DNA from 2 places in the Rossellomorea sp. NPDC071047 genome. Region 1 is predicted to be linked to the other one. Evidence: a T-box and tRNA genes for the amino acid it is inferred to sense, from the RefSeq annotation. Region 1 holds a T-box; the other holds one or more tRNA genes.
What was found. The T-box of region 1 lies ahead of serS (serine--tRNA ligase). A T-box ahead of a tRNA ligase gene usually reads a tRNA of that ligase, here a tRNA-Ser.

Region 1 (3,257 bases):
ACCCATATACGGACGAAGAGCTTCCGGAACGATGACAGATCCATCTTCTTGCTGGTAGTTTTCCAATATGGCGGCAACAGTACGTCCGATTGCTAAACCAGATCCATTCAGCGTATGCACATGTTCAGGTTTTCCCTTAGCTTCTCTTCTGAAACGAATGTTCGCTCGTCTTGCCTGGAAGCCTTCAAAGTTACTGCAAGAAGAAATCTCACGGTAAGTTCCGTAGCTTGGAATCCAGACTTCAATGTCATATTTCTTGGCGGCCGTGAAGCCTAAATCCGCGGTACACATAGATAACACACGGTATGGTAAGCCCAGTAACTGAAGGACTTTCTCAGCATGTCCAGTCAGCTTCTCAAGCTCATCATAAGAGTCTTCAGGTTTCACAAAGCGAACAAGCTCTACTTTGTTAAATTGGTGCTGACGGATCAGACCACGTGTATCACGGCCGGCAGATCCTGCTTCAGAACGGAAGTTAGCACTGTACGCCACATAGCTTACGGGTAATTCTTCTCCATTCATGATCTCATCGCGGTGATAGTTCGTTACAGGCACTTCTGCTGTAGGAACCAGGAAATAATCCTCGCTTTCGATTCTGAACGCATCTTCCTCAAACTTAGGAAGTTGACCTGTTCCTGTCATACTCGCTCGATTCACCAGGAATGGAGGGATCATTTCTGTATACCCATGCTCATCCATGTGGAGATCCATCATGAAGTTAATCAACGCTCTTTCAAGTCTTGCTCCTAACCCTTTATAGAAAACAAAACGGCTTCCGGTCACTTTGCCGGCACGTTCGAAATCCAAGATCCCAAGTCCTGTTGCAATGTCCCAGTGAGGCTGTGCCTCGAAATCAAACTCACGTATCTCTCCCCATTTGCGGGCCTCTACATTATCATCCTCTGTTTCACCAACCGGTACCGTTTCATGTGGAATGTTAGGAATGGAAAGCAGCATACGCTCTAACTCCTCTTCAACTCCTCGTAATTCATCATCGAGCTTTTTAACCATGGCCCCAACTTCACGCATTTCAACGATCATGTCCTGAGCATCCTTTTTCTCTTTCTTCAGCTCTGCTATCTGCTGGGATACGTCATTACGTTTGCTCTTTAATTCTTCACTTTCTACAAGCAGCTCTCTTCTTCTCTTATCAAGCTCTTCGAATTTGCCGAAATCCTCCAGATTCTCACCACGGTGCTGAAGGCGTGCTTTCACATCTTCCAGATTATTACGTAAGTACTTAATGTCTAACATGAGATTCTCTCCTTTTTTATAAAAAAATAAAAAACCCCCATCCCTGGTAAAAGGGACGGAGGTTTCCGCGTTGCCACCCTAATTGAAGACGCTAAGCATCTTCCTCTTAAGAGATGGTAACGGAATCACCGAAAATACCTACTTCATTCAGTACTTCACTCAAGGATGGATTCATAAAGCTCTTGCGTCGATTCTCACCGGCCATCGACTCTCTTAAGCAAGCCTTCTTTACTACTATTTCCTGTCAACGATTTTGTTTTTTATTGGTTATTTCATAATCTACTACAATGTTTTCCATTTTGCAATAGAATTATGCGATTGTTTTTTCCATGCTTTCTTTCACCATCTCAACGAAGAAAGAAGTCAAGCGGTGATCATCCGTTAACTCAGGATGGAAAGAACAACCGAGGAATTGCCCGTGGCGTGCAAGGACAATCCGTTCATTATGCTTAGCCAGGATTTCAACATCTTCTCCGGCTTCCACGATATGCGGAGCACGGATGAAGACGGCATTGAACCCTTCTCCAATATGAGCAATCGAAAGATCTGCTTCAAAACTTTCTTTCTGACGCCCAAAGGAATTACGTTCCACTGTTACGTCCATCACACCAAGATGAGGTTCGTCGTAGCCTACAATGTGCTTCGCTAAAAGGATCAATCCTGCACATGTTCCAAAGATCGGCTTCCCGGCTGCCGCAAATTGTCTTAACGGCTCCATAAACCCATATCGATCGATCAGCCTTCTCATGGTGGTACTTTCCCCACCAGGCATGATCAGGCCATGAATCTCTTCCAGCTGCTCCACACGCTTAATGACGACGGCCTTGGCACCAGAAGCTTCGATTGAACGAACATGCTCCCTGACGGCACCTTGAAGTCCTAATACACCGATGTTCAACATAGAATCACACCTTACCATCCACGATCTTGCATACGGTTTTCAGGTAAAATAGAAGAAATTTCTACTCCCTTCATTGCTACACCAAGCTCTTTAGATAGCTCTGCGATCAACTTGTAATCTTGATAGTGAGTTGTCGCTTCTACGATCGCTTTTGCAAATTTCTCAGGGTTCTCTGATTTGAAGATACCAGAACCTACGAAGACTCCGTCAGCCCCTAATTCCATCATAAGAGCCGCATCAGCTGGTGTTGCAATTCCGCCTGCAGCAAAGTTTACAACAGGTAAACGTCCGTTTTCTTTAATTTCTAACAATAATTCATATGGAGCTCCCAAAAGTTTAGCTTCTGTCATGATTTCATCTTCGTTCATGCTTACAAGCTTGCGAACCTGGGCATTCACTTTACGCATATGACGAACCGCTTCAACGATGTTACCAGTTCCCGGCTCACCTTTTGTACGTAACATGGACGCGCCTTCACCAATACGGCGGGCAGCTTCACCTAAATCACGGCAACCACATACGAATGGTACAGTGAAATCTCTTTTATTTAAATGGTACTCTTCATCAGCAGGAGTCAATACTTCACTCTCATCAAGATAATCAACACCCATTGATTCAAGGACTCTTGCCTCTACAATATGACCGATACGTGCTTTTGCCATTACAGGGATCGACACAGCCCCCATAACTTCTTCAATAATACGGGGATCTGCCATTCTTGCTACCCCACCTGCAGCCCGGATGTCTGCTGGAACTCGTTCTAAAGCCATTACTGCCACTGCACCCGCAGCTTCAGCAACTTTTGCCTGTTCTGCATTGACAACGTCCATGATAACGCCGCCTTTTTGCATTTCAGCCATACCTCTTTTAACACGATCTGTACCAGTATTCATATCTATATCCCCCTTATATTTATCCCATGCCTGTCCCATTTCCACCCAAAAAAGGAAGAAAACGTGACTAAAACAATCGGAATGATTATGTAACCCTACTGCTAAATAAACAATAAAAACAAGCTTATGTCAAGACGAAAAGCGGAAGCGGCTTGCTCAGGCCCGACAAGCATAAGATGAATTGACCGGAAAGGCGTTCTTTGCCTTTT
Region 2 (3,257 bases), on a different contig from region 1:
CAGCTGGCTAGAGCGTACGGTTCATACCCGTGAGGTCGGGGGTTCGATCCCCTCCGCCGCTACCAATAGGGACCTTTAGCTCAGTTGGTTAGAGCAGACGGCTCATAACCGTCCGGTCGTAGGTTCGAGTCCTACAAGGTCCACCAAGTACCATTTCAATACGGAGGAATACCCAAGTCCGGCTGAAGGGATCGGTCTTGAAAACCGACAGGGGTGTCAAAGCCCGCAGGGGTTCGAATCCCCTTTCCTCCTCCATTTTCTCTTTAAATCTAATATCGTCGCGGGGTGGAGCAGTTCGGTAGCTCGTCGGGCTCATAACCCGAAGGTCGCAGGTTCAAATCCTGTCCCCGCAATACCATTTTTGACTCGTTTTTATAAAGGGTTATCAATAATCCTGTTTGAGTCACGCATGGATAGTTATTTTGACTAACGTCAAGATAATGAAACCTATTTTGCTAACGCAAATAATGAAAGTTATTTTGACTATCGTCAAAAAACTCTGGTCCGGTAGTTCAGTTGGTTAGAATGCCTGCCTGTCACGTAGGAGGTCGCGGGTTCGAGTCCCGTCCGGACCGCCATTTTCTTTTTGTTAAGACTATGGTTCATAATTAAATATTTCATTATAAGTAAGGCTCAGTAGCTCAGTTGGTAGAGCAATGGACTGAAAATCCATGTGTCGGCGGTTCGATTCCGTCCTGAGCCACCATTTTTTATTTGAAGACATTATGGCGATTGTGGCGAAGTGGTTAACGCACCTGATTGTGGTTCAGGCATTCGTGGGTTCGATTCCCATCAGTCGCCCCATAATATCTTATATAAATAGTGCGGGTGTAGTTTAGTGGTAAAACCTCAGCCTTCCAAGCTGATGATGAGGGTTCGATTCCCTTCACCCGCTCCAATTATTACTCTTAATGGGCCTATAGCTCAGCTGGTTAGAGCGCACGCCTGATAAGCGTGAGGTCGGTGGTTCGAGTCCACTTAGGCCCACCATTTCATTATTCCGCAGTAGCTCAGTGGTAGAGCTATCGGCTGTTAACCGATCGGTCGCAAGTTCGAATCTTGCCTGCGGAGCCAATATGGGGAAGTACTCAAGTGGCTGAAGAGGCGCCCCTGCTAAGGGTGTAGGTCGGGCAACCGGCGCGAGGGTTCAAATCCCTCCTTCTCCGCCATATTAAGGCCCATTGGTCAAGCGGTTAAGACACCGCCCTTTCACGGCGGTAACACGGGTTCGAATCCCGTATGGGTCATCTGAAAAAAGACTATCATTTTTGATAGTCTTTTTTTGTTATACGATTAAAAATAGTGGTCATTTTATAAAAAATAGAATTTAAAACATGACTAAATGAAGAGATTTAATTGAATATCGAGCCAGATCGGGACTAAATTAAGCGGTTTTACAAGATAAAGCAGGCTTCCACTTCTGTACGAGGTATATATTATCGATCTTGACCACTTTATTATCGACTTTCCAACATATATTATCGACATTGCCCACTTTATTATCAACTTTACCCATTATATTATCAACTTCTGCACTTTTCTTTTCAGCTCAAATTTTTGAATACAATAAGCGGAGGAGTGGAGGGAATATCAGTCAGTGATCATCGAAGAATAAAAGGCATTAACCGCCTCTTCATCTCTCCATTATCTTCTCAAAGTATTCAATAACCCCGGCCTCCTCATGCATCATCTCTCCTTTATTGTCCATTAAAACAGGTTTCACCCACCCTGAGCAATCGACTTCCAGACTCCATCATCCATTCCCAATCACTCTTCAATTCGACACTCTCAACGTTCTCACAACCAGCCAAAAACCTTACAAAATAACGGAATCCTTCTACATTTTCCTCAAATTTCACTTTTTTTAATTAAAAAACTTTCGACAAATTACGATATGAATTCAACATGGTTCTCCTATGTTTTTACAATGTAAACCTTACCATTTAGAATAACTTTCCAAATACCAGCCGTTTTAACATATGTATGTAGGAAATTGTCGTAATTGAGCGACGATAATAAAGAGGATTTTGATGAAGTTGAAAGAAAGTAGTAAGTAGATTGAAAAATGTAGGTGAGATGATGAACGCAATGACCATATCAGATTATGATGTTTTTTTGTTTCATGAGGGAAATTTGCAACAGGCCTATCAGTTTATGGGTTCACATGTGAGAAGAGATTCCACTGGGACCTATACAGAATTTTGCGTTTGGGCACCGAAAGCAAGACATGTTTCATTGGTAGGATCGTTTAATCATTGGAATGGAGCCGGGTATGAACTTGCACGGCGGAATAACGAAGGTTTATGGACAATTCGCATTGATGGGGATCTATCGGGAGAAACGTATAAGTACGAGATTACGACTCTATCAGGCTTGAAGAAGCTGAAGGCGGATCCATATGGGTTTGCTTCTGAGAAACGTCCAAATACTGCAAGCGTGGTGTATGAGCTGCAGGGATTTTCTTGGGAGGATGAGAAGTGGCTGGAGGAACGAGCCAGTTCGACGGTCTATGACAAGCCTATGGCGATTTATGAAGTGCATTTGGGCACATGGAAGAAGAAAGCGGGTAAGTTTCTTTCTTATAAGGAATTAGCTCAGCAATTAATTCCTCATGTGAAAGAACAAGGATTTACACATATTGAGTTGCTGCCTGTCACGGAGCATCCGTTTGATCGTTCTTGGGGGTATCAGGGTACTGGTTATTATTCTCCGACTAGTCGCTACGGCTCACCTCATGAATTGATGGCGTTCGTGAATGAATGTCATTTACATAATATTGGCGTGATTCTGGATTGGGTCCCTGGTCATTTTTGTAAAGATGCCCACGGGTTATATCAGTTTGATGGTTCGTTTGCTTATGAGTATGGAGAGGAACGGGACCGTGAGAATTATACCTGGGGAACGGCAAACTTTGATTTAGGTAAGGGGGAAGTGAGAAGCTTCCTGATTTCGAATGCACGTTTCTGGATGGATCTGTATCATATTGATGGTTTCCGGATTGATGCAGTGGCCAATATTATTTATTGGGCAAACCAGGGTGAGCTTGCTCCTAATGAGGGAGCCATACAGTTTCTGAAAAATTTGAATAAGGCTGTTTTTGAGTATGACTCTTCGATATTGATGATAGCAGAGGATTCTACAGACTGGCCTCAGGTGACGTCCCCTGTCCATTATGGAGGACTTGGGTTTAATTATAAGTGGAATATGGGATGGATGAATGACGTCCTTAAATATATGGAAACAGATACTTCTGAACG

Region 2: it encodes a tRNA-Ser, which carries the amino acid that the T-box ahead of serS (serine--tRNA ligase) is inferred to sense. The anticodon was not compared.

Annotation. Positions count from the first base shown of each region.
Region 1 covers NZ_JBNNJT010000014.1:5,664-8,920, reverse strand. The annotation lists gene serS (serine--tRNA ligase) at 1-1,254, opposite strand, end outside; T-box leader at 1,303-1,511, opposite strand; gene pdxT (pyridoxal 5'-phosphate synthase glutaminase subunit PdxT) at 1,565-2,155, opposite strand; gene pdxS (pyridoxal 5'-phosphate synthase lyase subunit PdxS) at 2,167-3,048, opposite strand.
Region 2 covers NZ_JBNNJT010000006.1:369,042-372,298, reverse strand. The annotation lists tRNA gene ACQKFO_RS20310 (tRNA-Met) at 1-65, shown strand, start outside; tRNA gene ACQKFO_RS20305 (tRNA-Ile) at 70-146, shown strand; tRNA gene ACQKFO_RS20300 (tRNA-Ser) at 163-255, shown strand; tRNA gene ACQKFO_RS20295 (tRNA-Met) at 280-353, shown strand; tRNA gene ACQKFO_RS20290 (tRNA-Asp) at 502-578, shown strand; tRNA gene ACQKFO_RS20285 (tRNA-Phe) at 631-706, shown strand; tRNA gene ACQKFO_RS20280 (tRNA-His) at 729-804, shown strand; tRNA gene ACQKFO_RS20275 (tRNA-Gly) at 825-898, shown strand; tRNA gene ACQKFO_RS20270 (tRNA-Ile) at 914-990, shown strand; tRNA gene ACQKFO_RS20265 (tRNA-Asn) at 1,000-1,074, shown strand; tRNA gene ACQKFO_RS20260 (tRNA-Ser) at 1,079-1,169, shown strand; tRNA gene ACQKFO_RS20255 (tRNA-Glu) at 1,176-1,247, shown strand; gene glgB (1,4-alpha-glucan branching enzyme) at 2,059-3,257, shown strand, end outside.